Regions from separate parts of the Allobosea sp. 2KB_26 genome, predicted to be linked through region 1. Evidence: predicted binding sites of a transcription regulator. Region 1 holds the regulator's gene; each other region holds the start of a gene.
The links. The regulator PhoB, encoded in region 1, activates phosphate uptake and scavenging genes when phosphate is short. The targets are predictions, from matches to a motif close to TGTCATNNANCTGTCAT.
Positions count from the first base shown of each region.

Region 1 (10,194 bases):
CCGGCTCGACCATCGCCTCGCGCATCGCCAACGAATTCAACGAGGCGATGGGCCTGCAGCTCAACGCGCTGATCGCGCTTGGCTGTATCCTCTTCTTCGTCACCTTCGTCGTCCTCGTGATCGCGCGTATCCTTGTCGCGCGCGTCAAGTCCTTCTGAGCGGAGCCTGGCCATGAACAGCGCCGTCACCCCGCCCGCCACGACGCCTCATCAGGTCTGGGGCCGTGTCCGTCCCGCGCGCCGCACCGCCGATCGGGCGATGAAAATCATCGCCACCAGCTTCACCCTTCTCGCCATCTTCGTGCTGTTCTGGATTCTCGGCATGCTGCTCGTGAAGGGGATCGGCGGGCTCTCCGTCGCGACCTTCACCCAGGTCACGCCCGGTCCCGGCAGCGAGGGGGGCGGCCTTGCCAACGCCATTGTCGGCTCGATCGTGCTGACCTTCCTCGGCATCGCCGTGGCGACGCCGGTGGGCGTGCTCGCCGGCACCTATCTTGCCGAATACGGCAAGGGCTCGAAGCTCGCGGATCTGATCCGTTTCATCAACGACATCCTGCTCTCGGCACCGTCGATCCTGATCGGCCTCTTCGTCTACGTCATCCTGGTCGAGCCGTTCCGCGGCTATTCCGGCTGGGCCGGCGGCGTCGCGCTGGGCATCATCGCGATCCCGGTGATCGTGCGCACCACCGAGGACATGCTGCGCCTCGTGCCGAGCTCGTTGCGCGAAGCCGGTGCTGCGCTGGGCGCCCCGCCTTCGGTCGTCATCACCAGCGTGACCTGGCGGGCGGCGAAATCCGGTATGGTCACCGGTATCCTGCTGGCCCTGGCGCGCATCGCCGGCGAAACGGCGCCGCTGATCTTCACTGCGCTGAACAACAATTTCTGGTTCTCGCCCACCCTCGTCGGCGGCGTCTCCAACCTGCCGGTGACGATCTACCAGTTCGCCTCCGCCCCTTATGAGAACTGGCAGCAGCTCGCCTGGGCCGGTTCGCTGATCATCACCGTCTCGATCCTGTGCCTCTCGCTTATCGCCCGCCGTATCGTGCGGGGCGGCAAATGAACGGCCTTAAACCCTCGTCGCGTTCGATCTGAAGGAACAAGTCGATGCTTTCGACGCTGGAACTGAGCCCGCAAGCGCTTGATGCCGAGGCCCCCGTCCGGATCGCGGTCAAGAACCTCGATTTCTACTACGGCGAGCACAAGGCGCTGAAGAACATCAATCTCGACTTCCGGGACCGCCATGTCACCGCCCTGATCGGGCCGTCGGGCTGCGGCAAGTCGACCCTGCTGCGCATCTTCAACCGGATCTATTCACTCTATCCGGAGCAGCGCGCCACCGGCGAGATCCTGCTCGACGGCCGCAACGTCATCAGCAACGATATCGATGTGAACGAGCTGCGCTCGCGCGTCGGCATGGTGTTCCAGAAGCCGACGCCCTTCCCGATGTCGATCTACGACAATGTCGCATTCGGCATCCGCCTCTATGAGAAGCCGCCGAAGTCCGAACTCGACGACCGCGTCGAAGGTGCGCTGCGCCGCTCTGCCCTCTGGGACGAGGTCAAGGACAAGCTGAAGACCTCCGGCATGGGCCTGTCCGGCGGCCAGCAGCAACGCCTCTGTATTGCGCGTACCATCGCCCAGAAGCCGGAAGTGATCCTGTTCGATGAGCCGACCTCGGCGCTTGATCCGATCTCGACCGGCAAGATCGAGGACCTGCTCGAGCAGCTCAAGACCGACTTCACCATCGTCATCGTCACCCACAACATGCAGCAGGCGGCGCGCATCTCGCAGTACACCGCCTTCATGTATCTGGGCGAGGTGATCGAGTTCGACGCCACCAACACCATCTTCATGAACCCGCACAAGAAGCAGACGCAGGATTACGTCACCGGTCGCTTCGGCTGAAACGGTACCAAGCCTTCCAACTGCTTTGCCGACAAAGGACACGCCGCGATGACTGATCACATCGTCCGCTCATATGACGCCGATCTCGAGGGGATCCGCCGCAGCCTTGCCGAGATGGGGGGCATGTCGGAGCGCATGCTCGGCGATTCGACGGTCGCCCTGGTGCGCCGTGATACCGGATTGGCACAGAAGGTCATCAGCGCCGACCAGCGCCTCGACAACCTGCAGCGTGAGGTCGAGGAGAAGGCGGTCCTCACCATCGCCCGGCGCCAGCCGCTCGCCAACGACCTGCGCGAGCTGATCTCCGCCATTCGCATCGCCGCCGATATCGAGCGTGTCGGCGATCTCGCCAAGAATATCGCCAAGCGCGCCGTTGCGATCTCCGGCCAGTTCCAGCCGCCGTCGCGTGCGGTCGTCGGCCTCGAGCATATGAGCCGCCTGGTTCAGGCCCAGCTCAAGGACGTGCTCGATGCCTATGCCGTCAGCAATGAGCAGAAGGCCATGGAGGTCTGGCGCCGAGACGACGAGATCGACGCGCTCTATACCTCGCTCTTCCGCGAGCTGCTCACCTATATGATGGAAGACCCGCGCAACATCACCTTCTGCACGCATCTCCTGTTCTGCGCGAAGAATGTCGAGCGTATCGGCGACCACACCACCAACATCGCCGAGACGATCCACTATCTCGTCACGGGCGAAGCCTTGGACGCAGCCCGTCCGAAGCTCGACACCACCAACATTCTTCTGGACGCCGCCACCGGTGAGTGACCGGCGCCCGACACCTTTGGGACCGAGTGAGACATGCCTGCACGCATCCTGATCGTTGAGGACGAAGAGCCGTTGACCCTGCTGCTGCGCTACAATCTCGAGGCCGAAGGCTTCGAGGTCGATAGCGTAGCGCGTGGCGACGATGCCGAGCTGCATCTGCGCGATCATACGCCGGACCTCGTGCTGCTCGACTGGATGCTACCGGGCCTTTCCGGCATTGAGCTCTGCCGGCGGCTGCGGACCCGTCGCGATACCGAGCGAGTGCCGATCATCATGCTCACGGCCCGCGGCGAGGAGACCGAGCGTGTGCGCGGCCTTGCCACCGGGGCTGACGACTATGTCGTCAAGCCTTTCTCGCTGCCCGAGCTGATCGCGCGCATCCAGGCGCTGCTGCGCCGCGCCAAGCCGGGTCATGTTGCCGGGCTGCTGGCCGCCGGCGATCTTGAACTCGACCGCACCACCCGCCGTGTCCGCCGCTCAGGGAGCGAGTTGCATCTCGGCCCGACCGAGTTCCGCCTGCTCGAGTTCCTGATGCAGGCGCCGGGTCGGGTCTATTCCCGCGCCCAGCTGCTCGACGCGGTCTGGGGTCGCGATGTCTATATCGACGAGCGCACTGTCGACGTCCATGTCGGCCGCCTGCGCAAGGCGATCACCCCCGACAACGCCAAGGATCCGCTGCGGACCGTTCGTGGCGCCGGCTACGCCTTCGACGAGACCTTTGCGCGGAGCTGAGACTTGGATCGTCGGGCCGGATATCGAACCCGGCGCGATGATCTGATCGTCTATGTTTGCATCGGCTTTCCCGAAAGCCGCAATCCACTTTTCGGGCCGATACTCTAGCGCGGCCCTGCGATGATGACCGCCGCGCCGGCGAGGCAGATCAGCCCGCCGGCAATGTCCCAGCGGTCGGGGCGAAAGCCCTCGACGACCCAGAGCCAGGCGAGCGAACTCACGATATAGATGCCGCCATAGGCGGCATAGGCGCGTCCGGCCATTTCGCTCTCCGCCAGCGTCAGCAGCCAGGCGAACAGGGCGAGGCAAACCAGTCCGGGCACGATCCACCAGATCGGCTTGCCGAGCCGGAGCCAGCCCCAGAACGCGAAACAGCCGGCGATTTCGAGAATGGCTGCGCCAAGATAGGCGGCGATGGTCGGCATGGTTCGTCCTATCGATGGCCCGCGCGGCGGGATTACCCTTGACCGCAGGCCGCGCGGACGGCAAGCCGGACCGATGTCCTCACATCACATCGCCATCATCGGAGCAGGGCCGTCCGGGCTGATTGCGGCCGAGCGCCTCGCAGTGGCCGGCCATGCGGTCACGATCTACGATCGCATGCCCTCGCCGGCTCGCAAATTCCTGCTGGCCGGGCGCGGCGGGTTGAACCTCACCCATTCCGAACCGCTCGACAGCTTCCTGGCCCGCTATCGCGATGCCCGAACCTGGCTGGAGCCGGCCATTCGTGCCTTCCCGCCGCAATCCCTGCGCGACTGGGCCGATGCGCTCGGGCAGGACACGTTCGTCGGCAGCAGCGGGCGTGTCTTCCCTCGCGCCATGAAGGCTTCCCCCCTGCTTCGTGCCTGGCTGCGCCGGCTCGATGGTCTCGGCGTCGCCTTCGCGCCTGGGCAGCGCTGGACCGGCTGGAGCGAAGCGGGCGTTCTGACGTTCCGGAGCCGCGATGGCGCCGATTTCGAGGCGAAGCACGACGCGACGCTGCTCGCGCTCGGCGGCGCAAGTTGGCCGCGGCTAGGGTCCGATGGCGCCTGGGCGACTTTGCTGGCAGCGCGCGGCATTGCGATTGCGCCGCTGCGCCCATCCAATGGCGGCTTTACGGTCGATTGGTCGCAGACCATGCGCGAGCGTTTTGCCGGCGTGCCGCTGAAACGGATCGTCCTGAGCTTCGGCGGCCAATCCGTGCCCGGCGAGGCGATGATCGATGCGGCGGGTCTGGAAGGCGGGGCGGTCTATGCACTCTCTGCCCCGATCCGCGAGACGATCCTGCGCGAGGGCAGGGCGGTCATCACCGTCGATCTGCGGCCCGATCACGAGGCGGCGCTGCTGGTCCAGCGGCTCGCGCATCGTCGCAAGGGCGTGACGCTGAGCAATCATCTGCGCAAGGCTGCAGGTCTTGCTCCATCCGCGATTGCGCTGCTGCGCGAAGCGGCGAAGGGGCCACTTCCCCAAGACGCGGAGAGGCTGGCCGCACTGATCAAGGCCGCACCTCTGGTGCTCACCGGTCTCAGACCGATCGAGCGGGCGATCTCCACCGCCGGTGGCGTCGCCGCGGCCGAGGTCGAGGAAGGCTTCATGCTGAAACGCTTGCCCGGTACCTTTGTCGCAGGCGAGATGCTGGATTGGGAGGCGCCGACCGGCGGCTATCTGCTGCAGGCCTGTTTCGCGACCGGAGTCGCAGCTGCAGCAGGGATTCAGGCCTGGCTCGCGGAAAGCTGAACGATCGCCTCAGGCGATTGCGATGATCTCGACCGCCTCAACGCCGATGCTGACGCTCTCGCCAATGCCCTTGCCCATCAGCGCGCTCGCCAACGGCGCGACATAGGGCAGCGTTCCCCGCGCCGGATCGGCCTCGTCCTCGCCGACCAGTCGCCAGTTCTGCTTGCGCCCGTCGGCCCGGCGGATCGTCACTGTCGAGCCGAAGCGGACGATGTCGTGCCTTTCCTGCGCAGGGGCCAGCTTGGCGCTGGCGCGCCGCGCGGTCCAGTAGCGGAACTCGCGCCGCGTCTGAGCGATCTCGGTGCGGTCGCCTCCAGCCAGCGCCGCCGCGTGTTCGTCATGCCAGCGCGCCAGCTGGGCCTCGATCTGTGCGAGCCCTTCAGGCGTCACGAGGTTCGGGTGAGGCGAGACTGGCCGGTCTGGCAGCTCGTCCAGGGTCCCTCTTTCCTCGGCTTCCTTGACGAAGGCGCGAGTCATTCTGGCCTCCTCCTATTGATCTCGGCACATCCGGCGAACCGGACCACAGCTTTCAGTGTTACGTCCTCACGGCTGCATGTGCTGCAGCGCCAACCCGATGCTGGAATCTGAAGCGGCGATCACTTGGAGATGGGGATCAGGCACTGCCGAAGACAAGACCCGGGCAGTCTACACCGACGTGTCCGGCCGCACCATCGAGAGCGGAACCATCGCGCCGCCGCTGCCCCGGGATAGCGAGCACAGTCTCGCTTGAAGGTTGCAGCCATGCCCGAGAAGCTCTGCGCTCGCACCAGACTTTCCATCGCGGCCACTCTGATCGTGTGTCGCGAGACCCGAAGTGGATCGTCCTGGAAACGCGGCAACGGATCGTTGCGAGTGACGGTCTCGATTGACCGACACATATCCTATTGGTTATGAATTCAGACCAATAGCCAGAGAGTTATGCGTCCTGATCCCGTGCCGTCGCAGCGTGCTCTCCCAAACGTTTGCCGGGCCGAAGCGGCCTCTTCGAGAGGCTGTATCGCGATGTCGAGCAGACGGTGGCCTCGTCCAAGAAACAGCAGCATCGAGGGAAGATCATGAGCCAGAGCGAGTCCCAGAACCAAAACTCCCCGTCCCAGATGATAGACGAGCGGATCAGCGAGCTGGGAGACTGGCGGGGCACGATGCTCTCCCTGCTCCGCGCATGGATCAAGCAGGCCGATCCCGAGGTCGTCGAGGAGTGGAAGTGGCGAGGGGTTCCCGTGTGGGCGCACCACGGAATGATCTGCACCGGCGAGACCTATAAGAGCGTCGTCAAGCTGACCTTTGCCAAAGGGGCTTCGCTCGACGACCCATCAGGCCTCTTCAATTCCAGTCTCGACGGCAACACCAGGCGTGCCATCGACGTCCATGAGGGCGAGACGATTGACGAAGGGGCATTGAAGGCTCTCATTCGCGCAGCCGTGACCCTGAATACGTCCCGCGCTCGTGGCAAGACCAAGTCGCGCGGATAAGGCTCGCTCCGTTTCGACATGCGCAGGCGCGCGATAAGGCCGGACGCCCATCGCGCCCGCTCAGGAATCGCTTCAATCCGGGTGCGCACGGCACGGCGTGCTCCTGTCACCTGCTGTCAGCTATGCGCCAGCTGCGACCGCTTAGCCCTCGCGCCCGGACCGGTTTCGCCCCATATTGCGGCCATGCCGAAAAGCTCCGACACGACCGCCAAGGCGAAGCCTGCAAAGAAGCCCGCGTCCGCGCGCACGCCGAACTCGAAGGCCACCAAGCCGGAGTTGATGCCGCTCGAGGGCTATCTCGCCGATCTGCTCAATCCCGCGATCAACCGCGGCAGGGCGGTCCCGGGTGGCGCTTCCGGTTTCAGCGACCAGCCACAGGCCGGCTATGGCGAGCCGCGCCCCGGCGACACCAAGCTGAAGAAGAAGCCGAAGAAGGGCGACGCGGCTTCCGCTTTCGGCGAGGCCGAGGGCGAGACCGCGGCCTCCGTCACCGCGCATTCGCTGCAGCACCTGCTGGAGTCCGGCAGTCCTTTCATCGATCCCGGCAAGCCCTGGACGCCGCATCGCCCGGCTCGACCGGACAAGTCCGAGGGCGGCATCGCCTTCCGCATGCAGTCGGATTTCGAGCCCGCAGGTGACCAGCCGACCGCGATCGCCGATCTCGTCGATGGTGTCGCACGGCAGGAGCGCGACCAGGTCCTGCTCGGCGTCACCGGCTCCGGCAAGACCTTCACGATGGCCAAGGTGATCGAGGAGACGCAGCGCCCGGCACTGATCCTCGCCCCGAACAAGACGCTCGCCGCACAGCTCTACGGCGAGTTCAAGAGCTTCTTCCCCGACAACGCGGTCGAGTATTTCGTCTCCTACTACGATTACTACCAGCCCGAGGCCTACGTCCCGCGATCTGACACGTTCATCGAGAAGGAATCCTCGATCAACGAGCAGATCGACCGCATGCGCCACTCGGCCACGCGCTCTCTGCTGGAGCGCGACGACGTTATCATCGTGGCCAGCGTCTCCTGCATCTACGGTATCGGCTCGGTCGAGACCTATACGGCGATGACCTTCGCCATCAAACTCGGCGAGCGCATCGAGCAGCGCCAACTCATCGCCGACCTCGTCGCCCTGCAATACAAGCGCACGCTCGGCGATTTCGCCCGCGGCACCTTTCGCGTGCGCGGCGACGTCATCGAGCTGTTCCCGGCCCACTATGAGGACCGCGCCTGGCGCATCGGCCTGTTCGGCGATGAGGTCGAGAGCATCTCGGAATTCGATCCGCTCACCGGCCAGAAGACAGCCGACCTCGAATTCGTGAAAGTCTACGGCAATTCGCACTACACCACGCCGCGCCCGACGCTGACCCAGGCCGTCAAGTCGATCAAGGAGGAGCTCAAGGCCCGCCTTGAGGAGCTCAATCGGATGGGGCGCTACCTCGAGGCTCAGCGGCTCGACCAACGCTGCACCTTCGACATCGAGATGATCGAGTCGACCGGCTCCTGCAACGGCATCGAGAACTATTCGCGCTATCTCACCGGCCGCAAGCCGGGCGAGCCGCCGCCGACCCTGTTCGAGTATCTGCCCGACAATGCGCTCGTCTTCACCGATGAGAGCCACGTCACCGTGCCGCAGATCGGGGGCATGTACCGGGGCGACTTCCGCCGCAAGGCGACATTGGCCGAGTACGGCTTCCGCCTGCCGTCCTGCATGGATAACCGGCCGCTGCGCTTCGAGGAATGGGACGCGATGCGCCCGCAATCGGTGCATGTCTCGGCGACGCCCGGCGGCTGGGAGATGGACCGCACTGGCGGCGTCTTCACCGAGCAGGTCATCCGTCCGACCGGGCTGATCGACCCCCCGGTCGAGGTCCGCCCCGCCAAGCACCAGGTTGCCGACCTGCTCGACGAGATCAAGGAGGTCACCGAGAAGGGCTACCGCAGCCTCGTCACAGTGCTGACCAAGCGCATGGCCGAGGACCTGACCGAGTACCTGCACGAGAATGGCGTGCGCGTGCGCTACATGCACTCCGACATCGATACGATCGAGCGCATCGAGATCCTGCGCGATCTCCGCCTCGGCGCTTTCGACGTGCTGGTCGGCATCAATCTGCTACGCGAGGGGCTGGACATTCCGGAATGCGGCTTCGTCGCCATTCTCGACGCCGACAAGGAGGGTTTTTTGCGCTCCGAGACCTCGTTGATCCAGACCATCGGCCGCGCCGCCCGCAATGTCGACGGCAAGGTCATCCTCTATGCCGACCACATCACCGGCTCGATGGAGCGGGCGATGGCCGAGACCAATCGCCGCCGCGAGAAGCAGGAGGCTTATAACCTCGCGAACGGCATCACGCCGCAGACGATCAAGCGCGCCATCGGCGACATCCTCGGCTCGGTCTACGAGCGCGACCATGTCACGGTCGACAAGGGTTTGGTCGATGCGCCGATCGCCGGTCACAACCTCAAGGCTGCGCTGGCGGATCTCGAGAAGCGCATGCGCGAGGCTGCCGCCGATCTCGAATTCGAGACGGCCGCCCGCCTGCGCGACGAGATCAAGCGCCTGCAGGCGACCGAACTCGCCATCTCCGACGATCCGCTCGCCCGCCAGAGCGACGTCGAGGCCTCGGCTGGCAAGTACAAGGGGGAGCGCAGTTACGGGGCATCGGCGAACCTGCCGACGCGGGCGCGCAAGCCCACCGATGAGGATATGGGCCCGCATAACTGGGGCGGCGGCGAAGCCAAACCGGTCTCCCGTCCACGCAAGCCGAGCCTGGACGAGATGGGCCCGGTGCCGGAATCTCGGCCGAAGGGCGCGGGGGAACAGACCAGGCGACGGGGGCGGCGCTAGCCGCAAGCAGCGGAATTCCCCGCGCAGCGCAAGATCGGCGGCGGATATCATGATCGTGCCCACCACACGACCGGGGCGCCTGCCAGGCGGGGCACGCCCACCGGCCGGCGAGCGGTGGTGTCTGTCGCCGACATGAACGCCGAGGCAGGACGAGATGGGCTGGTGGCGGAGGTCGGGGACTCGCAGTAGCTCTGCCTTGGTCCGGCATCTGCCGCACCCTGATCCGGGCGCGCCGGCGCCACGGCCAAAGGGCTGCAAGACCTACAGCACGAATGCTCTTCGACCTTGGTCCGTAGTTCCACGACTGCACCGCCGGTATCCTTTCGAATGAATGGTGCTCGAGGGGGATGGCCATGGGACAGGCATTCGAGATTGCCGATGGTAAGGTCACCATCTCCCGACGGGTCGCCCTCAGGGGCGCCGCACTCCTGGCCGGGGCGCTGCTCGCTCCTGCATCGGCTTGGGCGCTCGATCTGCCGCGGCATAAGGTTGAGCTTGTCGCTCCGCCCTTCGTTCATCCTCACGAGCAGGCGACCAAGCTGGGCCCGAGGATCATGGAATTCAGGCTCTGGGTCGAAGAGAAGACGATTGTCATCGACGAAGAGGGCACCAAGCTGCAGGCCATGACCTTCAACGGGTCGATCCCCGGGCCGCTCCTCGTCGTGCACGAGGGCGACTATGTCGAGGTGACGCTCGCCAACCCCGACACCAACGTGATGACGCATAATATCGACTTCCATGCCGCCGCGGGCGCATCAGGA
Region 1 covers NZ_JBFRHE010000004.1:481,786-491,979, forward strand. Annotated here, with positions in the region: gene pstC (phosphate ABC transporter permease subunit PstC) at 1-158, shown strand, start outside; gene pstA (phosphate ABC transporter permease PstA) at 172-1,059, shown strand; gene pstB (phosphate ABC transporter ATP-binding protein PstB) at 1,104-1,904, shown strand; gene phoU (phosphate signaling complex protein PhoU) at 1,953-2,672, shown strand; gene phoB (phosphate regulon transcriptional regulator PhoB) at 2,706-3,404, shown strand; gene AB4099_RS15690 (YnfA family protein) at 3,509-3,829, opposite strand; gene AB4099_RS15695 (TIGR03862 family flavoprotein) at 3,903-5,120, shown strand; gene greA (transcription elongation factor GreA) at 5,130-5,597, opposite strand; gene AB4099_RS15705 (DUF1801 domain-containing protein) at 6,176-6,592, shown strand; gene uvrB (excinuclease ABC subunit UvrB) at 6,776-9,433, shown strand; gene nirK (copper-containing nitrite reductase) at 9,787-10,194, shown strand, end outside.

Region 2 (10,194 bases), on a different contig from region 1:
AAGGCGAAATCCTCGCTGGCGGTACGGGGCCTGAAGTCTCGCTCGATCCGTTCTTCGCCAAAGGCCGCCACCGCAACCTCGTGTGCGAAGGCGGTTTCCGCATCGTGGTTGACCAGCGCGGGGAAGCCGAGCCGGTAGCGGACGTCGGCCCTTGCACCAAAGCTCTCGGCCTGGGCACGCACCAGCGCCGGAATGCGCTGCTGCAACTGCTCGCGGACCGTGCTGCTGAAGGAGCGGATCGTCAGCCTGAGCCCGACGCTGTCGGGGATGACATTCGAGCCGGTGCCGCCATGGATCGAGCCGACCGTGACGACGGCAGCCTCGAGCGGATCGATATTGCGGGAGACCACGCTCTGCAGCGTCGTGATCACCGCGGCGGCGGCAACGACCGGGTCGACCGTCTCATGCGGAGCGGCTCCGTGTCCCCCCTTGCCGAGCACGGTGATCTGCGCCTGATCGACCGAAGCCATCGCCGGACCGGCAATGAAGCCGAATTGTCCGGTGGGCACGCCCGGCCAGTTGTGCAGGCCGAAGACCGCGTCGCAGGGGAAGCGCTCGAACAGCCCCTCGTCGATCAATTTGCGGGCGCCGGCGCCGATCTCCTCGGCCGGTTGGAAGATCAGAGTCAACGTGCCTGAGAAGCGCCCGCTTTCGGCGAGATAGCGCGCTGCCGCGAGCAGGATCGCGGTATGCCCGTCATGGCCGCAGGCATGCATCGCGCCGGCATGGATGCTGGCATGGGCCAGGCCCGTTGCCTCCTGGATCGGCAGGGCGTCCATATCGGCACGGATGCCGAGGCTACGCTCGCCGCTGCCGCGCCGGAGCGTCGCCACGACGCCGGTACCGGCGAGCCCCGTCGCAACCTCGTAGCCCCATCCCGCGAGATGCTCGGCGACGAGCGCACTGGTCCGGTTTTCCGCGAAGGCGAGCTCGGGGTGGCGATGAAGGTCGCGGCGCAATGCGATGAAGGTATCGGCGAAGGCTGCGATGCCGCGCGCCGCGTCTTCACGCTCTGGCTGGCCGAGACCGGGCGTGTGAAAGGTCATCTCCCAGCCGCCTCAGCTGGCCGACCGCGTCAACGCGGCCTGCCGCGTCGTGCCTTCGCGGGCGCCGGCATGGCGGCTTTCCCGGCGCGGCAAACCGAGATGGTCGCGCAGCGTCGCGCCGGGCAAGCTTCGGTCATAGACGCCACGCTCTTCGAGCACCGGGATGACGAGCCGGGCGAAATCGTCGAAGCCTTCGGCGATCACCGGGAAGCCCAGGATGAAGCCATCCGCCGCCTGTTGCGCGACACGGTGAATGATCCGCTCGGCGACGGTCTCGGCCGTGCCGATGAAATCGGTTCGCGGTGTGGTGGCTTCGAGCGCGACCTCGCGCAGGCTCAAGCCCTTCAAAGCCGCATTGCGCTTGATGCGGTCGGTGGTCGACCGGAAGCTGTTTTTGCCGATCTCTCCCAGTTCGGGGAACGGCTGATCGAGCGGGTAGGCGCTGAAATCGTGATGGTCGAAGAAGCGGCCGAGATAGAGCAGGGCCTCGTCGATCGAGACGAGATCGCGGATGGCGCGGTACTTCTCCTCGGCTTCCTGCTCGGTCGCCCCCACGATCGGGCCGATGCCCGGGAAGACCTTGATGTCGCTCGCGCTGCGGCCATGGGCGATGGCGCTGTTCTTGATGCTGCGATAGAAGCCCTGCGCCTCCTCGAGCGCGACATTGTTGCTGAAGACGGCATCGGCGTGCTTGCCGGCAAGCCCGATCCCGGCGTCAGAGGCGCCTGCCTGGAAGACGACCGGCTGCCCTTGCGCGGAGCGGGAAATGTTCAGCGGCCCCTCGACCTGGAAGAAGCGGCCCCTGTGCCCCAGCGTGTGGAGCTTGGCCTTGTCGAAGAAGACGCCGTTTTCGCGGTCCCGCGGGAAGGCATCGTCGTCCCAGGAATCCCAAAGGCCCTTGATGACATCGAGATATTCGGTGGCGATCTCATAGCGGAGGGCATGCTCCGGATGCGGCCGACTATAGTTGCGGCCCGAGCCTTCGAGCGGCGAGGTCACCGCATTCCAGCCGGCGCGCCCGCCCGAGATCAGATCAAGCGAGCCGAACTGGCGCGCGATGGTGAAGGGATCGCTGTAGGAGGTCGAGACGGTGCCGACGAGGCCGAGCTTGCTGGTCGAAGCAGCCAACGCCGACAGGATCGTCAGCGGCTCGAAGCGGTTCAGGAAATGCGGGATCGACTTGTCGTTGATGTAGAGCCCGTCGGCGACGAAGGCGAAGGCGATGCCGGCAGCCTCCGCCTTGCGCGCGGTGCGGACGAAGAAGTCGAAATTGACGCTGGCATCGGCAGGGCTGCTGGGATGGCGCCAGGAGTTCATATGGCTGCCCGGGCCCTGCAGCATGATGCCGAACGTGATGGGATTCTTGCTCATGGAACGTGCTCCGGTGGAGAAAGTGGTCAGGCCGCGGCCGCCAGGACTTCGTCGGCGAGCAGCGCGATCGACGTGAGCCGCTGCTGCCGGGCGGCCGCCGGCGTATCGAGGATGAATTCAGCGATGCCGAAGCGCCGGTGCAGCGCATCGAGCTCGCGCCGGACCCGAGCCGGCGTGCCGGCGACGATGCTCGGCCGGCGCAACTCGGTGCGGTAGGAGGTGACCCCCGCTTGCCGGGCGTATTCCGCGGCCTGCGCTTCGCTGCCGACATTGAGAGCCTGACCATCGTCGAGGTAGAGACGCACGATCTGCAGCCCGTCCGCGATCCGTTCGGCTTCCTCGTTGCTCTCGGCGGCCAGCGCGGTCACCGCGAGGAGCGGCGTGCCAGGGCCTCCTGCATTGGCGAAGGCCTCGATGCTTGCCTCGATCGCTGCGTGATCGCCATTGAGCTGACCGGCAAAGACGAACTGCCAGCCCTGTTCGGCGGCAAGTCGCGCGCTCTCCGGGCTGCCGCCGAGCAGGAAGCGCTGCGGCACCTCGGGCGGGATTGGCGCTACAAGGGGCCGGTCGAGGGCCTGCCCAGCGTCCGTTCCGTGATCGAGATAAGCGCCGAGTTGGCGCAACTGCGTGCCGAACTCGCGCCGGACGGCGGGATCATGTCCCCATTGCAGCGCGCGCGTCGCCAGTGGCAGTCCGCCCGGCGCCTTGCCGATGCCGAGATCGACCCGGCCCGGTGCGAGTGAGGCGAGGACGTGGAAGTTCTCCGCCACCTTGTAGGGGCTGTAATGCTGCAGAAGGACGCCGCCCGACCCGACCCGAATGCGCGAGGTGCTGGCCAGGATATAGGCCGCCAGCACTTCCGGAGAGGAACTGGCGACGCCCGCCATGCCATGATGCTCGGCGACCCAGAAGCGGTGATAGCCCCAGCGCTCCGCATTCTGAGCGAGTGCGACCGAGCGGGCCAGCGCGATGCTGCCGGTCTCGCCGTCGAAGACGGGGCTCTTTTCGAGCAGGCTGAGGCGATAGGTCATTGGAGCGGCCTTCGTGAATGCAGGTCTGCGTGCGGGTTTGGGGCGGGTGGAATCAGAGCGCCCGCAGGCCGAGCGCCGCCGCGGCCTCGTCCGCCATCCAGCCGAGGCGCTCGTAGTCGCCGCGCCAGTAGACGAGGGCCGCTTCGTCGGCGCCGAATCTGACGGCCCGCACGCGGCCGATGATGATGCTGTGGGAATGGCGCTCGATCAGTTCCTCGACTTCGCAATCGAGGGAGGCGAGCGCGCCGACCAGGAGCGGGGCGCCGGTTACGGCGGTGGTCCATTCGGCGTGCCGGAAGCGCTCGGCGCCCTTCTCGCCGTTCCGTCCGGCGAAGCGATCCGCGATCTGCTTCTGCGCCGCATTCAGGAAGTTGATGCCGAAGGTGCGGTACCGCTGCAGGGTCGGATAGCTCGACGATGTGCGGTTGAGTCCGAACATGACGGTCGGAGGCTCGGCCGAGAGCGAGGCGACCGAGGTCGCCGTAAGGCCGGTCCGATCCTCGCCTGCGCCGGTCGTGATGACACTGACCCCGCCAGCGAGGTGGCGGAAAGCGGCACGGAATGCGGCTGCTTCGTCGCGAACCGGGGGCGAAGCTGTCGGCAAGCGCGTGACGATGCTCATGGGGAATCCTTCAAGCCATGCGGGCGGGTTTGGACGCAGCGATCTCGCGACGGCTGTTGATCAAGCCGTGCGTTCGCCGATCGAGCCGGCCAGCGGCCGAGCCGAAAAGAGGGGTGGTGGGACGTTCCGAGCGGGCCAGAACGCTGTCTGACCCCAATCCGGGGGTCGACGGTGTTCGGCATGGCTCCGCCGCGGCCGAGCTGAGCGGCGTTACCCACGCGGGATCAGGAGGAGCGGGGCGCGGTGCCGTTCAGGCCCGGCACGCAGGAGTGTTCAACATCGATGCGCCCGATCAGGTGCAGTTTCATGAAGATAAAGTGGAATTTTCTTCGATGTTGATTCAGTCATGAACGTGTCTCCAGCAATCGGGAGCCCACGAATGCATTCGTGGTGCTTTTAGCTTTGGTGACGCGGTGCAAGCTGCTCCAGAAAATCCCGCGATCGACACTGTCGATACTATGATCATTCTGCATCATGCCGCTTCGGTCAATGAAACGTCTTTTCAAAGATCGCTCTCGAACCGGGATAAACGCCTCTGGACGGCGAGGTGCTCGAAAGGCTTTGCCTCATGCGCTGGACGTACGTGACCTGCGGGGCATCCCGCCTTGGTCAGCGCGCTGGGAAGAGACGCAAGGTCACCATTCCAGCTTGGCGAACACTCGCGAGATGGCTGCCCTGGCTTTCATCCAACAGTCATCCCGGCGTCATCCAGGCGACCTAGGCAGGCGGCCTCACAGCTGGATTGCCGAGAATGAAACGCCAGAATGTTCTCCTGATCGTCGTCGACCAATGGCGCGCCGATTTCATACCGCATCTGATGCGGGCCGAGGGGCGCGATCCCTTCCTGAAGACGCCGAATCTCGATCGCCTTTGCGCGGAGGGCGTGACCTTCCGCAACCATGTCACGGCCTGCGTGCCTTGCGGTCCGGCCCGGGCCAGCCTGCTCACCGGCCTTTACCTGATGAACCACCGCGCCGTGCAAAACACGGTGCCGCTCGACCAGCGCCATTTCAATCTCGGCAAGGCGCTGCGCGCCATCGGTTATGATCCCGCGTTGGTCGGCTACACCACGACGACGCCCGATCCGCGCGCGACCTCGAAGAGCGACCCGCGCTTCCTGGTGCTCGGCGACCTGATGGACGGTTTCCGTTCGGTCGGCGCCTTCGAGCCCAATATGGATGGCTATTTCGGCTGGGTGGCGCAGAACGGCTTCGAGCTGCCGGAAAAGCGCGAGGATATCTGGCTGCCGGAGGGCGAGGACTCGGTGCCGGGCGCAACCGACAAGCCATCGCGAATCCCCAAGGAGTTCTCCGACTCGACCTTCTTCACCGAGCGTGCGCTGACCTATCTCAAGGGGCGCGCCGGCAGGCCGTTCTTCCTGCATCTCGGCTATTATCGCCCGCATCCGCCCTTCGTTGCGCCGGCGCCCTATCACGCGATGTACCGTCCGGAGGATATGCCCGGACTGGTGCGGGCGGAATCGCCGGAAGCCGAGGCGGCTCAGCATCCGCTGACCAAGTTCTACATCGACTCGATCAAGCGCGGCTCCTTCTTCCACGGGGCGGAAGGCTCGGGCGCGACCTTGGACGAGGCCGAAATCCGCCAGATGCGGGCGACCTATTGCGGCCTGATCACCGAGATCGACGACTGCCTCGGCAGGGTCTTCGCCTATCTCGACGAGACCGGGCAGTGGGACGACACTCTGATAGTCTTCACCAGCGATCATGGCGAGCAGCTCGGCGACCACCACCTGCTCGGCAAGATCGGCTTCAACGACGAGAGCTTCCGCATTCCGCTGGTGGTGAAGGACCCGCGCGGAGCGGACGAGCGTCGCGGTGCAATCGAGACCTCCTTCACCGAGAGCGTCGACGTGATGCCGACCATTCTCGACTGGCTCGGGGGCGAGGCGCCGCGCGCCTGCGACGGGCGCTCGGTCATGCCGTTCCTCAGCGAGGGCAGGCCGGCGGATTGGCGCAGCGAACTGCACTACGAATACGATTTCCGCGACGTGCACTACTCCCAGCCGGAGCAGGTTCTGGGCCTCCACATGGATCAGTCCAGCCTCTGCGTGATCCAGGACGAGCACTATAAATACGTCCATTTCGCCGCGCTGCCGCCGCTCTTCTTCGACCTCGGCAAGGATCCGCACCAGTTCGTCAATCTGGCCGAGGACCCGGCCTATGCCGCCCTGGTGCGTGACTATGCCCAGAAGGCGCTGTCCTGGCGGCTGATCCATGCCGACCGGACCCTGACCCATTTCCGCTCCGGCCCGCGCGGGCTCGAGGAGCGCGATCCCAACGCCACCCCTTCAGGAGATGAACAATGGTCGGTTCCTTCACGCGTCGCAGCGCAATAGCGCTCGGCGGCTCGGCCCTCATTCTGCCGCGCTTTGCGATCGCCCAGGCCGACAACCGGCCCTCGATCACCATCGCGGTGCAGAAGATCGCCAATTCCAACACGCTCGACGTGCTGCGCGAGCAGTCCAATGTCGGCGAACGCGTCTTCTTCTCGTCGATCTGGGAGGGGCTGATCGGCCGCAACTGGCTCGGCAATCTCGAGACGGTTCCGGGTCTCGCCACCGAGTGGAAGCGCATCGACGACAAGACTGTCGAGCTCAAGCTGCGCCGCGGCGTGAAGTTCCACAACGGCGATGAGCTGACGGCGGAGGATGTCGCGTTCTCCTTCAGCAGGCAGCGCATGTTCGGCGACACGCAGCCGTCGCAAGGCAAGACGATCTCCGTCGACTTCGTCGTCGGGGGCGGCCGCGCCAACAAGGAACTGCCGGCCGAAGTGCCGGCGGTGGCGCGCCGCTCCTGGCCGGCTCTGCTCGGCATCGAGATCGTCGACAAATACACGGTGCGCTTCGTCAACGGCACGCCCGACGTGACGATGGAGGGTCGCATCTCGCGCTATGGCAGCGAGATCATGAATCGTCGCGCCTTCGAAGAGGCGAAGACCTATAGCGACTGGGCGACCAGGCCGGTCACGACCGGCCCCTACCGGATCGCCGAGTATCGCCCGGACGTCTCGCTGCTGCTCGAAGCCCATGACGAGTACTGGGGCGGCCGCCCGCCGCTGAAGTCGATCCGTTTTGTCGAGGTGCCGGAGACGGCGTCCCGCATCAACGGTCTGCTCTCCGGCCAGTACCAGTTTGCCTGCGATATCCCGCCGGACCAGATCTCGCAGATCGAGAAGAATCCCGCCTTCGAGGTGCAGGGTGGGACCATTCTCAATCACCGCCTGACGGTGTTCGACAAGAACCATGCCCAGCTGCAGAATCCGCTGGTTCGCCGCGCCATGACGCACTCGATCGACCGGCAGGCGATCGTCGACTCGCTCTGGGCCGGCCGTACGGTGGTGCCGAAGGGGCTGCAATGGCCCTATTACGGCGAGATGTTCCACGCCGATTGGGCGGTGCCGGCCTTCGATCTGAAGCTGGCGCGCGAGCTGGTCAAGCAGTCCGGCTACAAGGGCGATCCGATCCCGTATCGCCTGCTCAACAACTACTACACCAACCAGACTGCCACGGCGCAGGTCCTGGTCGAGATGTGGAAGGAGGCGGGGCTCAACGTCGAAATCCAGGTCAAGGAGAACTGGCAGCAGATTCTCGAGCGCACGCCGACCCGTGCGGTGCGCGACTGGTCGAATTCGGCGCCCTTCAACGATCCCGTCTCCTCGATCGTTGCCCAGCACGGCCCCAACGGCCAGCAGCAGCAGGCCGGCGAATGGCGCAATGACGAGATGAACACGCTCTCGGTCGAACTCGAAACCTCGACCGACCGGGCCCGCCGCAAGGCCGCGTTCCGCCGCATGCTGGAAATCGCCGAGCGCGAGGACCCGGCCTATACGGTGCTGCACCAGAACGCGACCTTCACGGCCAAGCCCAAGGCGCTTGCCTGGAAGGCCTCGCCGGCCTTCGCGATGGATTTCCGTGCCGAGAACTGGGGCGGCCGGAGCTGATCGCAGTCCTATCGCGGCGCGCCCCGAAAGGGCGCGCCGTTTTCTGTTTCCGATGACTTCTGGAGGGTTCCTTGACCCATCTGACACGCCGCCATGCGCTTGGCCTCGGCGCGGCCTCGACCGGTGCCCTGATCCTGCCGCGCTTCGCGATCGCGCAGGCCGATAACCGGCCCTCGATCACCATCGCGGTCCAGAAGATCGCCAATTCCAACACGTTGGAAACGCTGCGCGAGCAGTCCAATGTCGGCACTCGCACCTTCTACAGCTATGCCGAGAGCCTGATCGATACCGACTGGGCCGGCGACCTGTCGCTCCGGCCGGGCCTCGCCACAGCCTGGCGCCGCATCGACGATCGCACGGTCGAGCTGACGCTACGCCAGGGCGTCACGTTTCATAATGGCGAGACCATGACTGCCGAGGACGTCGCCTTCTCCTTCGGCTCCGAACGGATGTGGGGCGGAGCGGGGCAGGCGAGCTCGGCCGGGCTATTCGGTTCGGTGACGGCCGGCGCCGCCGGCAAGCAGCCGCCCGCCGAGGTGGTGGCGGTGGCGAGGCGAGCCTTCCCGGGCTTCGAGAAAATCGAGATCGTCGATCCGCAGACCGTTCGCTTCGTCAACAAGACACCCGACGTGACGCTCGAAGGCCGTATCTCGCGCAATGTCGGCATCATCGTCTCGCGCAAGGCTTTTGCCGAGGCCGGGAGCTGGCTCGACTGGGCGCGCAAGCCCGTCGGGACAGGGCCCTATGGGATCGCCGAGTTCAAACCCGATCAGTCGCTGACGCTCGTCGCGCATGACGCCTACTGGGGCGGCCGGCCGCCCCTCAAGCAGATCCGGTTCGTCGAGGTGCCGGAGACGGCGTCCCGCATCAACGGTCTGCGTTCGGGCGAGTACGACTTTGCCTGCGATATCCCGCCTGACCAGATCAGCGAGATCGAGAAGAACCCGCGTCATGAGGTGCTCGGCGGCCTGATCACCAATCACCGCCTGACGACCTTCGACAAGACCCATCCCCAACTCGAAAACCCGCTGGTGCGCCGGGCCATGACCCATGCCATCGACCGCCAGACCATCGTCGATGCGCTCTGGGGCGGGCGCACCCGCGTGCCCAAGGGGCTGCAATGGGAGTTCTACGGCGACATGTTCATCGCCGATTGGGCGGTGCCAGCCTTCGATACCAAGCTCGCCCGCGAACTGGTGAAGCAGTCGGGCTACAAGGGCGACACGATTCCTTACCGACTTCTCAACAATTACTATACCGGCCAAGTTTCGACGGCGCAGGTGCTGATCGAGAGCTGGCGCGAGATCGGCCTGAACGTCGAGATTGAAAGCAAGGAGAACTTCCCGCAGGTTCTGGCAAAGGGGCCGACGCGGGCCGTGCGCGACTGGTCGAACAGCGCCGCCTTCAACGATCCTGTCGCCTCGATCACCGCTCAGCACGGCCCGACCGGCCAACAATGGCAGATCGGCGAGTGGCGCAACGACGAGATGGGCAAGCTTTCGGACGAGCTTGAGACCTCCACCGACCGCGCCAGGCGCAAGGCGATGTTCCGCCGCATCCTGGAAATCTGCGAGCGTGAGGACCCCGCCTACACCGTGCTGCACCAGACAGCGAATTTCACGGCCAAGCGCCGGGATATCCAGTGGAAGGCGGCACAGGCCTTCGTCATGGATTTCAGGGCGCGCAACTGGGGCGGGATCCGCTCGTGAGCGTAATGTTGGACAGGTTCGGCACCGTTGCTGACCCGCTGGTCGAGATCAACGGGCTGACGGTCGCCTTCGACGGCGTGAAGGTGCTGCACGGCATCGATCTCTCGGTCGCACGCGGCGAGGCGGTCGGCCTGGTCGGCGAGTCCGGCTGCGGCAAATCGGTGACCTGGCTGGCTGCCCTCGGCCTCCTGCCGAAGAAGGCGAGCGTCTCCGGCAATGTCAGGCTGGGCAGCACGGAACTGATCGACGCCGAACCGGACGTGCTGGACACGGTGCGCGGCGGGCGCATTGCCATGATCTTTCAGGATCCGGCGAGTGCGCTCAACCCCGTCCTTCGCCTTGGCAAGCAGGTGGGCGAGGCTCTGGCGCTGCATGGCGGCCTCTCCGGGGCGGCGATCAAGGCAGAAGCAAGACGCCTGTTCGATCTCGTCGGGATTCCAGACGCGGCGCGCCGC
Region 2 covers NZ_JBFRHE010000007.1:194,296-204,489, forward strand. Annotated here, with positions in the region: gene AB4099_RS19990 (M20 aminoacylase family protein) at 1-1,046, opposite strand, end outside; gene AB4099_RS19995 (LLM class flavin-dependent oxidoreductase) at 1,059-2,417, opposite strand; gene AB4099_RS20000 (LLM class flavin-dependent oxidoreductase) at 2,444-3,448, opposite strand; gene AB4099_RS20005 (flavin reductase family protein) at 3,501-4,070, opposite strand; gene AB4099_RS20010 (hypothetical protein) at 4,187-4,420, shown strand; gene pehA (phosphoric/sulfuric ester hydrolase PehA) at 4,822-6,426, shown strand; gene AB4099_RS20020 (ABC transporter substrate-binding protein) at 6,393-8,030, shown strand; gene AB4099_RS20025 (ABC transporter substrate-binding protein) at 8,102-9,739, shown strand; gene AB4099_RS20030 (ABC transporter ATP-binding protein) at 9,745-10,194, shown strand, end outside.
Region 2: a site for PhoB is predicted at 4,751-4,767, ahead of pehA (phosphoric/sulfuric ester hydrolase PehA). Genes of this name have one in related genera too.

Region 3 (10,194 bases), on a different contig from region 1:
AAGGCCGAATTCCAGCTGCAGCTGGCGTCTGCCGCTTTTTTTATCGTTGTGCCTCTGTTGGGGATAGGGGCGGCCTTCCACTTCGATTGGACAACAACCGGCATATGGCTGTTGGGCATCTACACCCTCGTCGTGATCAACGAACTATGGTCGCTGGTGGTCAAGCTGATCCGTCGCAGCGTGCCAGGTCCCGAGAGCAGTTCTCAAACGCTGTGGCGCGAGATGTACGAGGTCTGGCGACTGCTTGAAGGACCGGTCGTCAACCCGATGCTCGTGGGCGCCGAGTTGGCCAGGACGACAAGGAGGGGGGCCAGATGGAACAGCGCTGCCTGGTCGATCGTCGTGCGCGCGATGGAGCATGATCCACTGGAGTGGGTCGTCGTGCCGGCCGAGCGGGACGCTGCACGCAGCGATGCCGGTCGCCAGGACGGAGCCAGATCGGCGCCGTCTCAATCGTTGGATCCCACCTCGTCCGCTTCGTCATCGTAAAGCAGCTTGATGCCGCGCTGCCGGGGCTCTTCTTGGACAGCGCTGTGACGGCTACGTCTGCTGGCCGATCGGCAAGGCGCGGATTCGGAAGGGGAGAGACCCGCCGCCGAACCCGTTTCTCGCTGATCGCTCAGAGGCCAAGCACCTTGCGCAGCTCTGCCTTGGCGGCGGTGAACTCGGTCTGAAAATCCTGCTGCTCCAAGATGCGCGCAGCGATGACCGAGCCTGCAATGCGGCCGGCTTCGATATCGGAGCGATAATGGATGCCGCCGATCACGCGGTTCCAGCCATAGACCCAGGCCCTGTCCATGATCTCGGCGCGCTTTTCCGGAACCATGTTCGACAGCACGATGCCCATCAAGGTCCCGACGGTGGTGTGGCCGGAGGGATAGGCGCCGGAGTTCGAGGTCTTCACGACAGGCTTGACCAACGGACTCGCCTGATGCGGCCGCGGCCGCTTCCAGCTGTCCTTGGCCGGATCGACCACGGCGCCCTCAGTCGCCACGATCCGATCGAAGAAGGCCGAGAAGATCGGCAGCGCTTCAGTCTTGAAGGCCGGGCCCATCACGTCGGAAAAGCGCCAGACATCCTCGACGGCATCGGCCTGGGCCTGCGCTTCCATCTCAGGCGTGCGCGTCACCTGAATGGTGAGGACCTCACCGATCTCGGCCTTCGTCTGGACCGAGTCCGGCGCCGGGGGCGGCTTCAGGACGGCTGTGAGGTCGATCGTCTTGCCGGTCGCGAAGGGTTTCGCATCCTCGGCATGAACGGGAGAGAAGGCCAGCGTGGCGGCTGTCAGAAGAGCGAATGCTATATGGCGCATGGTTGCGGTCCCTGTTGGCCAGGGATCGACGCTCCTGAATTATGACAGTGTGATGTAAGCCAATCTCCCGCCGCGAGGCCATCTCGCCTTCCGTCGGTGCCCCCAGTGGCGACGTCTCGAACCACGTGCGCCAGGGGAGTGCCGCGCTCGCCGAGGGGTGCACTTTGTCTCCAGCGTCCTTTGCGTCTCAATCGTAGGATTCCACCTCGTCCGCTTCGTCATCGTAAAGCAGCTTCATCAGCATGACGTAGCGATTGAGCGAGGCCATGCTGAGATCGCGCAGGCATCTTTCCCGAAGCTTGAGGGCTTCTGCGCGAACGCTCAGGCGCAGTTCAGGCGTGTGGATGCCGAACGCCTCGCTCCAGTCGAGCAGGTGATGCAGGTCCTTGTCCCAGACCGGGCAGGTCCGCGATTGAAATGTCCTGTGCTGCGGGGCGTCCGCCGCGATCGCAGAGGTCGCCGCCACCAAGGCGACGCATGCCAACGAGAACAAGGGCAAGAACAAGGGCCTTTGGAGCGACCGGCCTGACATTCCAATCTCTCCCGATCGAGGTTGAAGCCAGGATGGCAGGCAGGCTCAGCCGCACTGTCTCACCCGTCTGTGGCACCTGAAAAACCCGAGCCCGTATGTGATCTTCATCACATACGGGCTGGGACAGTTCGACAATGGTGCTGGGCGGCAATTTCAAATGGGGGGCAAAACGAGGGGTAGAAAGAATAGATCTTCATATGGTACATATTACTTACTGCATATATTGATAGAAGCATAAATTACTGTGATTATATTATCATATTGTTGATATTCAACGTGATTCAGTAGAGCGTATTTTATCGCCTGATATCGATCGTTCATTTCCAATTTCGATTTGATCATGCCCCGAACGTTCCGGGGTCGTCCAGAAGGCGCGCGAGGCTGCCACCGGCGGCCTCGCGCGCCGGCCTTCATTGTGCCCCGGTTCGGACGCGCAGACTGCGGTTTCCGCCGGTGCTTGCTCGTCTTGGCCAGGGCCGTCGGTGCGCCGTGAAGGCGGTCGACACGGCTTGTTGGCGATGGTGTCGCGCCAGTCCCGCGCCTCGCTGGGATCGCCGACGGGCCGGACTGTTTGGCGCATCCCGAAGCGTTCGAGGCCGATGATCGCGAACCGGTCGGTTTCAGCACAGGGCTCCTCCGCCGTGCAATGAGGGGAGAGGTTCGTGAACTGCCGGCCCAGGAGGGCACTCCGGCCGCTGGAAGCACAGGATATCCGCGCCCCACGGATTCTGCATGGCAGCTGGCCGGTCATCGCCCTGGCCAGTCTCGCGTCGCATGGCTCAATATCATGACCGCCTGTTGACAATCCCCGACGGCCGATCTCATCATTCCGGTATAGTGGAATCTTGGGAGGGATTCGATGGGGACTCGGTGGATGGCAGCGGTCCCTGGATCACGGCTTAGCCGTGCGCCCGCGGCATGAATTACCGCTGGAACTGGTCCATCCTCCTGCAGGAGCCCTATTGGGAGTGGCTGTGGAGCGGCGTGCAATGGACGCTCGCCATCAGCCTGGTCAGCTGGGTCCTGGCGCTGACGATCGGTCTTGGCGTCGGCATTGCGCGCAGCCTGCCGGCCCGCGGCGCCCGCCTGGTCGCCGGCATCTATATCGATGTCTTTCGCAATATCCCGCCGCTGGTCCAGCTCTTCCTCTGGTTCTTCGTGCTGCCCGAGATCGTGCCCGAATCCATCGGGCTCTGGCTGAAGCGCGATCTGCCCTATCCTGAATTCGTCACCGCCGTCGTCGCGATCGGCCTGTTTGCCGGATCGCGCGTCGCCGAGCAGGTCCGGGCCGGGATCGAGGCGGTCGGCAATCCGTTGCTGCCGGCTGCGCTGGCGACGGGGCTTCGTCCCGTGCAGGCCTTTCGGCTGGTCGTGCTGCCGCTCGGTCTTCGCGCCATCGTCGGGCCGCTGACCTCCGAATTCCTGATCACGATCAAGCTGTCATCGCTGAGCCTGACGATCGGTGTCCTCGAACTGACGGCGCAGAGCCGCCATGTCGAGAACTATACCTTCCAGGGGCTCGAGGCCTTCACCTTCGCCACGGTCGGCTATCTCGTCATCGGCTTGTGCGTGACGGCGCTGATGCGCTTCATCGACGACCGCATCGGCGGCTCGGCCCTGCGGAAGGCCGCGACATGAACGATTTCGACTGGGGCGTCATCGCCCGTTCCTGGAGCTTCCTCGCCGAGGGCATGGCGCTCAGTGCCCTGCTCGTGCTGGTCGCGACCGTGGGTGGGCTGGTCCTCGGCTTCGGCCTCGCCCTGATGCGGCTGTCGACCCACCGCTTCATTGCGGTGCCGGCTGCGGCCTATGTCACCGTCATGCGCTCCCTGCCGCTCGTGCTGGTGCTGTTCTGGTTCTATTTCCTGATCCCGCTGGCGATCGGCCGGCCGATCGGCTCGCTGATGTCGGCGCTGATCGCCTTCGTGATGTTCGAGGCCGCCTTCTATTGCGAGATCATCCGCGCGGGCATCGCCAATGTCCGCAAGGGGCAGGCCGAGGCCGGCCTCGCCACCGGCCTGCGTCGCGGCCAGGTGATGCGCCATATCGTCATGCCGCAGGCCCTGCGCGCGATGATGCCGCTCGTCCTGAACCAGATCGTCATCGTCTTCCAGGACACGTCCCTGGTCTATGTCGTGGCGCTGCACGATTTCCTGACGACAGCCAGCATCGTCGCCTCGCGCGATGGCCGGCCGACCGAAATGTATACGCTGGTCGCCGTCGTCTACCTCATCATCTGCCTGTCGGCGACGAAGGCGGTCGAGTTCTACAGGAAGGGCCGCACGACATGATCGCCGTCGAGGACGTGCACAAATCCTATGGCAAGCTGCAGATCCTGCGCGGCTGCTCGGCAACGGTCCGGCAGGGCGAGGTCGTGGTGATCTGCGGCCCGTCGGGCTCGGGCAAGAGCACCCTGATCAAATGCGTCAACGGTCTCGTGCCGTTCGAGCGTGGCACGATCACCGTCAACGGCGTCTCGGTTTCGGATTCCAAGACCGATCTGCCGGCCCTGCGCTCGCGCATCGGCATGGTCTTCCAGAGCTTCGAGCTCTATCCGCACATGACCGCGCTGGAGAATGTCAGCCTGGCGCAGATCCATGTTCTGAAGCGCTCCCGGGCCGAAGCCGACGAACGCTCGGAGAAGATCCTGATGCGGGTCGGGCTCGGCAGCAAGATGACGAGCCGGCCGAGCCAGCTCTCCGGAGGACAGCAGCAGCGCGTCGGCATCGCGCGTGCGCTCGCCATGGACCCGGCCGCCATGCTGTTCGACGAGCCGACCTCGGCGCTCGATCCCGAAATGATCAACGAGGTGCTGGAGGTGATGCAGGAGCTGGCGCTCGAAGGCATGACCATGATGGTCGTGACGCATGAGATGGGCTTCGCGCAGCGCGTCGCCGACCGGGTGCTGTTCATGGATGGCGGCGAGATTCTCGAAGACACGCCCAAGGCGCAGTTCTTCACCGCCCCGGCGACCGAGCGCGCCAAACAGTTCCTGACCAAGGTCCTGACGCACTAGGCCGCCGGCATGACAGAGCTGAGCGCCCCCCAGATCGGACCGATCCTCCAGCGCCAGCGCAAGGCGCGGGGGTTGACCCTGCAGCAGCTCGCAGCCGTCTCCGGCGTCTCGAAATCGATGCTGTCGCAGATCGAGCGGGGCGAGGCCAACCCGACCTTCGCGGTGCTCTGGAGCCTGACGCGAGGGCTGCAGATCGAAATTTCCGCACTCCTTCAAGGCAGCGAATCCTCCCCTGGCGGCAGCGCGATCGAGATCGTTCCGCCGGAGCATACGCCTGAGATCCGCAGTGCCGACGGCTCCTGCCAGCTGCGCATCCTCAGCCCGCCGAGCCTGGCCGGCACTGTCGAATGGTACGATGTCGAGATTGCCGGCCATGGCCGGCTCGACAGCGCCGCGCATGCACCGGGCGCGGTCGAACATTTCACGGTCCTGTCGGGCCAGTTCGTCATCGCAAGCGGGACCTCGCGCTATCCGGTCAAGGCCGGCGAGACCGCACGCTATCCCGTCGATGTGCCCCACTCGATCTGCAACGAGCTCGGTCAGCCGGCCCGTGGGCTGATGGTTCTGCTCTACCAGAAGGTCAGGCAGGAGCGAGGTTCTACTTGAGCGTGTTCCACTATAGCGGATTAATCGACCCCGCGGCGACGCACGCACCATGGCAGGTGCCTGCGTTCGCGCCGGTTCGCTGCCGCCCCTTTTCGTCCCCCGATCCAAAGGCCCAGATCCCATGCGCGTGAGTATCCTTGGAGCAGGCGCCGCCGCCTATGGCGCAGCCGCCCAGCTTTCAATCTGCGGGCATGATCCCATGCTCTGGTCGCCCTCCGGCCGCGGCACGGTCGAGCTGGCGGCGGGGGCTCCCTTGCGGGCCAGCGGCGCGATCGAGACCAGTTTCCATCCCCGCATCGCCCAGAGTGCGAAGGAGGCCGTCACCAGCTCCGACGTGGTGATGCTGGCCATGCCGGGCAACGCCCACAAGATGGCGCTGGAGGCGACCGCCGAGCATCTGCGCGAGGGGCAGCCGGTCATCATCAGCTCGCACGCCTCCTTCGGGGCGCTCTATCTCTCGCGGCTCCTGGCCGAGCGCGGCATTCGCGCGCCGATCATCGCCTGGGGCACGACGCTGACGACGGGGCGCAGGGCGTCGCCGACCGAGGCCGCGGTCAATTCGCTGCGCTCGAAGATCGATATCGCGACCGTGCCGGAATCCGGGCTCGACGAGGGCCACGCGCTTTGCACCGCCCTGTTCGGCGATCGCTTCGTCAAGCGCGACGGGCTGCTCGCGATCGCGCTCAGCAATCTCAACCCGCAGAACCATCTTGCGATCGCGCTGTTCAACCTCACCCGGATGGAGCGCGGCGAACGCTGGGGGCAGGCCGAGAACGTCACGCCGGCGGTCGGTCGCGTGATGGAGCTGCTCGACGCGGAGCGGCTGGCGATCGCGCAGGCTTTTGACGTCTCGGTGCGGACGATCAAGGAGCACTATGCCTTTTCCTACCAGCTGCCGGTCGCGAGCATCGCCGAGATGAATGCGGAGCTGCATCAACGCGGCAATGGCGGCTTCGGCCCGGCGACCCTGACCAGCCGCTATGTGCTCGAGGATGCGCCCTTCGGCCTGCTGCCGACGGTCCTGCTCGGGCGGCTCGCCGGGCAGCCCGCGACGCTGCACGAGGCTGGACTGACCATGCTCTCGGCGGCCTATGGTCGCGACTTCGTCGGGGACAATGATCTGCTGCCCGCGCTCGGCTTCGAGCAGATGAGCAGCGAGCAGCTGCGGGAGCGGGCCCGCACCGGATTCTAGAGCATCGGACCGAAAAGTGGACACCGGTTTTCGGGAAAATCCGATGCTCAAACAAAGAGCTAGAGCATCGGACCGAAAAGTGGATACCGGCTTTCGGAGAAATCCGATGCTCAACAACGATCTAGACTCCCGCGCATCAGCCGGTGCGCGGGCAATCATGCGAGCAATCGCTGCAAAGGGGAGAAGAATATGAGACGGAACCTTGTTGCCGCTATCGGCGGGCTCTTGGCCTTCGGTCTGGCCGCCACGGCCCAGGCCCAGGAGGTCGACGCGATCGTCAAGAAATTGCGCGACACCAACACCATCACCATGGGGATTCGCGAAACGCTCTACCCCTATGGCTTCCTCGACAATGACAAGAAGCCGTCGGGCTATTCCGTCGAGTTCTGCCAGCGCATCATCGAGGACATCAAGGCGGAGCTGAAGCTGCCCGAGCTCAAGATCAAATACGTCCCGGTCAGCATCCAGAACCGCCAGGCGCTCGTCGCCAACGGCACGGTCGATCTCGAGTGCGGCGGTACGGTCAACACCTTCGGCCGCAACAAGCAGGTCGATTTCTCCTCGGTCTCCTATGTCTCGTCGAGCCAGCTGCTCGTCCTGAAGAATTCCGGCATCACCAAATACGAGGACCTGAACGGCAAGATCGTCGCAGTCGCCACCGGCGGCAGCAGCGAGCCCGACCTGAAGAAGCTCGTCGCCGAGAAGGGCCTGAACATCCGCATCCAGAATGTCGACGACCACGCCGCCGCGCTGATCTCGGTCGAGACGCGGCGTGCGGACGCCTATTTCAGCGACAATGGCGCCTTCTACAGCCTGATCCGGCAGTCGAAGAACCCGGACGCCCTGACCATCGTCGGCACCGAATACGGCTATGCGCCCCAGGGTTTCATGGTGCCCAGGCTCAACCCGACGATTCTCTGGATCGTCAATCATTCCATGGCGAACATGTTCAAGTCGGGCGAGGCCGAAGCCCTGTTCAACAAATGGTTCGGCCCCTTCGGCGCCCAGGTCTCGCCGAAGCTCAAGGCCGCCTGGGCGACCCAATCCTACGCCGAGTAGACAGCGCCGGGCGTTCCGTTCGGCCCCCTGGCTAGCCGAACGGAACGCATTGCGAAGCGGGGGGCCGAAGCCGTCTTAGGACGGCGAAGCGTCATGGCGCTTTCGGTCGAGGGCCAAGACGAAACGACGCTGCTTCAGGCCCCGGTCGGAACACCGTCGTCACCGGCGATCGCGGGGCTGCGGATCGGCCAGATCATATCGGTTCGTGTCGACGCTGAATCACTTTTCTTGAGGCACTGAAAGATGTCGTGTCGTGCAAGTCGGTGGAGGCACGGTGGTTCATGGCGAAGTTCGAGATGCAGATCGATACCGCACATCCGGTCCTCTTTCTGGCGGACTCGGCACCAGCTGTCTCAGTCCCGCCGGATGTCAGCGCGGCATTCGTTACCGCAGCCGACGACTGCCTAGCCTTCTGGGTTCTATCCCACGTCGATGGCGCCTCGCTTGTAACCATCGCAGACGAAAGCTGTAAGGCTGATGGCCCAAAGCTCTTCAGCGGATCGATAAATGCACCTAGCGGCGTGGTCACCCTGACGGACAGCAGCAGTTTCAGGTATTTGAACGTGCCGGTTCCCGAGGGGCGCGTAAGCGTCGACCTTTGGGCCGACAATGATCAAAACCCCGAGTGGGTATGGGTTCAGCTCGGGGCGATCCGCTCGATCTGACTTACCGAGTTTATAGGTTCACGGCTTAAGCCAACCCCCGCCTGCCGGCTGGTGTCGCGACCGTCGGTCCACTGGATCGCCGGGCGTCCGTTCGGACGCAGGAGCGGCGATCTAGCTCTTTGTTTAAGCATCGGATTTCTCCGAAAACCGGATTCCACTTTTCGGTCCGATGCTCTAGCATCGGCCGGCATCACTCCGCGAAGGCGGGTCAATCCCTGGGGGCCCGGTGAACCATATTGGGGTGGAGATCGGCCAGACGCCGGGGGAGAGAGCCTGGTTCAACCTCGCGTTGAAGCTGAAACTCACCGCGCTCGCCCTGGGCTGCCCGACCAACAAGGAACTCTGCGCGCGCTTTGCGGCGGTCAATCCCGCCACCTTGTTCGTCACCCAGAACGCCTACAAATGGCTCTCGGGCAAGGCGATGCCGCGTGCCTCCAGCGTCTATGAGGATTGGGCGAGGGTGCTCGGCGGTTCGCTGACGGCGCCCTTCCTGGCCTCGTCCTCGTTCGAGGAGTTCCAGCAGGCGATCTGCACCCGCTTCGGCGTGCCGGAAACTGTGCTTGCGACGCTCAGGGGCGAGGCCGGTCTGCCGCCGGTGCCGGTGCCAGTCCCGGTCACCCCATCCGCCGCCCGGGCGGGATCACGACAGCCCGGCGAGCATTGGCTGGCCGGAACCTATCTCGCGATTTCGCCGGCCTGGTCGCGTGTCGAGGCGGGCCGGCTGATCATCGGCGCGATGCGGATCTACGCTGATCCGATGCAGCAATTGCAGATCAGCTACAGCGAAAACCTGTTCAACCGCCCGGTCGCGATGCAGGGACAGCTGCTCAGCGACGGGCGCACGGCGCAGAGCGCCCTGACATGTTCCTATACGCACCGCCTGTTCTTCCTGGCGCTGAATGTGCCGACACCGCCCGCCAACCTGATCGGCGGCATTCTCAGCGGCGCAGCCGTCCATGATCCCAATGCCCGCGCCGTCGCCTGCCGCATCCTGTTCCTGCGCGCGCATGGCCGCAGCATCGAGGATCTGGCCGCGCGGATGGGCTATCTCGATGCGGACGCGGACGGAATCGAGCAAGAGCTGGCCGGCCTGGGTTACCGCGCCGATGCCGCCAGGCGGGGCCTCGCGGCAAGCATCGTCACCTCGCTCGGCATGCATTCGACCGCCGCCCTTTGTGAAGCCGCCCCCAGGGATTTCGCCGATATCGAGCTGACACTCGACCGGTTGGCGCCCGCCTGAGCCCCCCATATCCGCAACAGGACGCTGCGATGTACCCATTGACCGGAATGATGCGTCTCGCGGCAATCGCCGTCGTGGTCCCGCTGCCCTTGTCGGGCACGGCCTGGGCGCAATCCGCGGCCACCCCGCAGCAGGGCGTGACGTTGACGGGGCTCATCGGCAAGGTTCTGTTCGCGCCGCAGCCCGTGCTGGGCTCCGATGGTCGCCAGCATATCGTCTACGAGCTGCAGCTTTCGAACGTGACCGGCGAGCGCGTCGTGATGAAGCGGTTCACTCTCTACGGCGACGACGACAACGAGCCGCTGGCGACGCTCGACGAGGCCGAGATCGCGCGGCGTTTCTCCCCCGCCGGCCGGCGCGGCAATGAGTCGGCGGAACTGGGCGGCTTTCAATACGGGGTCGCCTTTCTCCATATCGCGCTGCCGCCGGGGCGCGCGGCTCCGCAACGGCTGACGCATAAGGTCGATGCGTGGTTCGATCAGTTCAAGGCGGATGCCGCGATCCAGCTCGGTGCGACCGCTGTCACGCGCTCGGCGCCCCCGGTTCTCGGGCCACCGCTTCGGGGCGACAAC
Region 3 covers NZ_JBFRHE010000013.1:47,654-57,847, reverse strand. Annotated here, with positions in the region: gene AB4099_RS26815 (hypothetical protein) at 1-489, shown strand, start outside; gene AB4099_RS26810 (acid phosphatase) at 620-1,312, opposite strand; gene AB4099_RS26805 (hypothetical protein) at 1,500-1,844, opposite strand; gene AB4099_RS26800 (amino acid ABC transporter permease) at 2,763-3,482, shown strand; gene AB4099_RS26795 (amino acid ABC transporter permease) at 3,479-4,135, shown strand; gene AB4099_RS26790 (amino acid ABC transporter ATP-binding protein) at 4,132-4,860, shown strand; gene AB4099_RS26785 (helix-turn-helix domain-containing protein) at 4,870-5,466, shown strand; gene AB4099_RS26780 (NAD/NADP octopine/nopaline dehydrogenase family protein) at 5,588-6,658, shown strand; gene AB4099_RS26775 (amino acid ABC transporter substrate-binding protein) at 6,848-7,717, shown strand; gene AB4099_RS26770 (hypothetical protein) at 7,999-8,382, shown strand; gene AB4099_RS26765 (hypothetical protein) at 8,609-9,622, shown strand; gene AB4099_RS26760 (M23 family metallopeptidase) at 9,652-10,194, shown strand, end outside.
Region 3: a site for PhoB is predicted at 1,354-1,370, ahead of AB4099_RS26810 (acid phosphatase). Genes of this name have one in related genera too.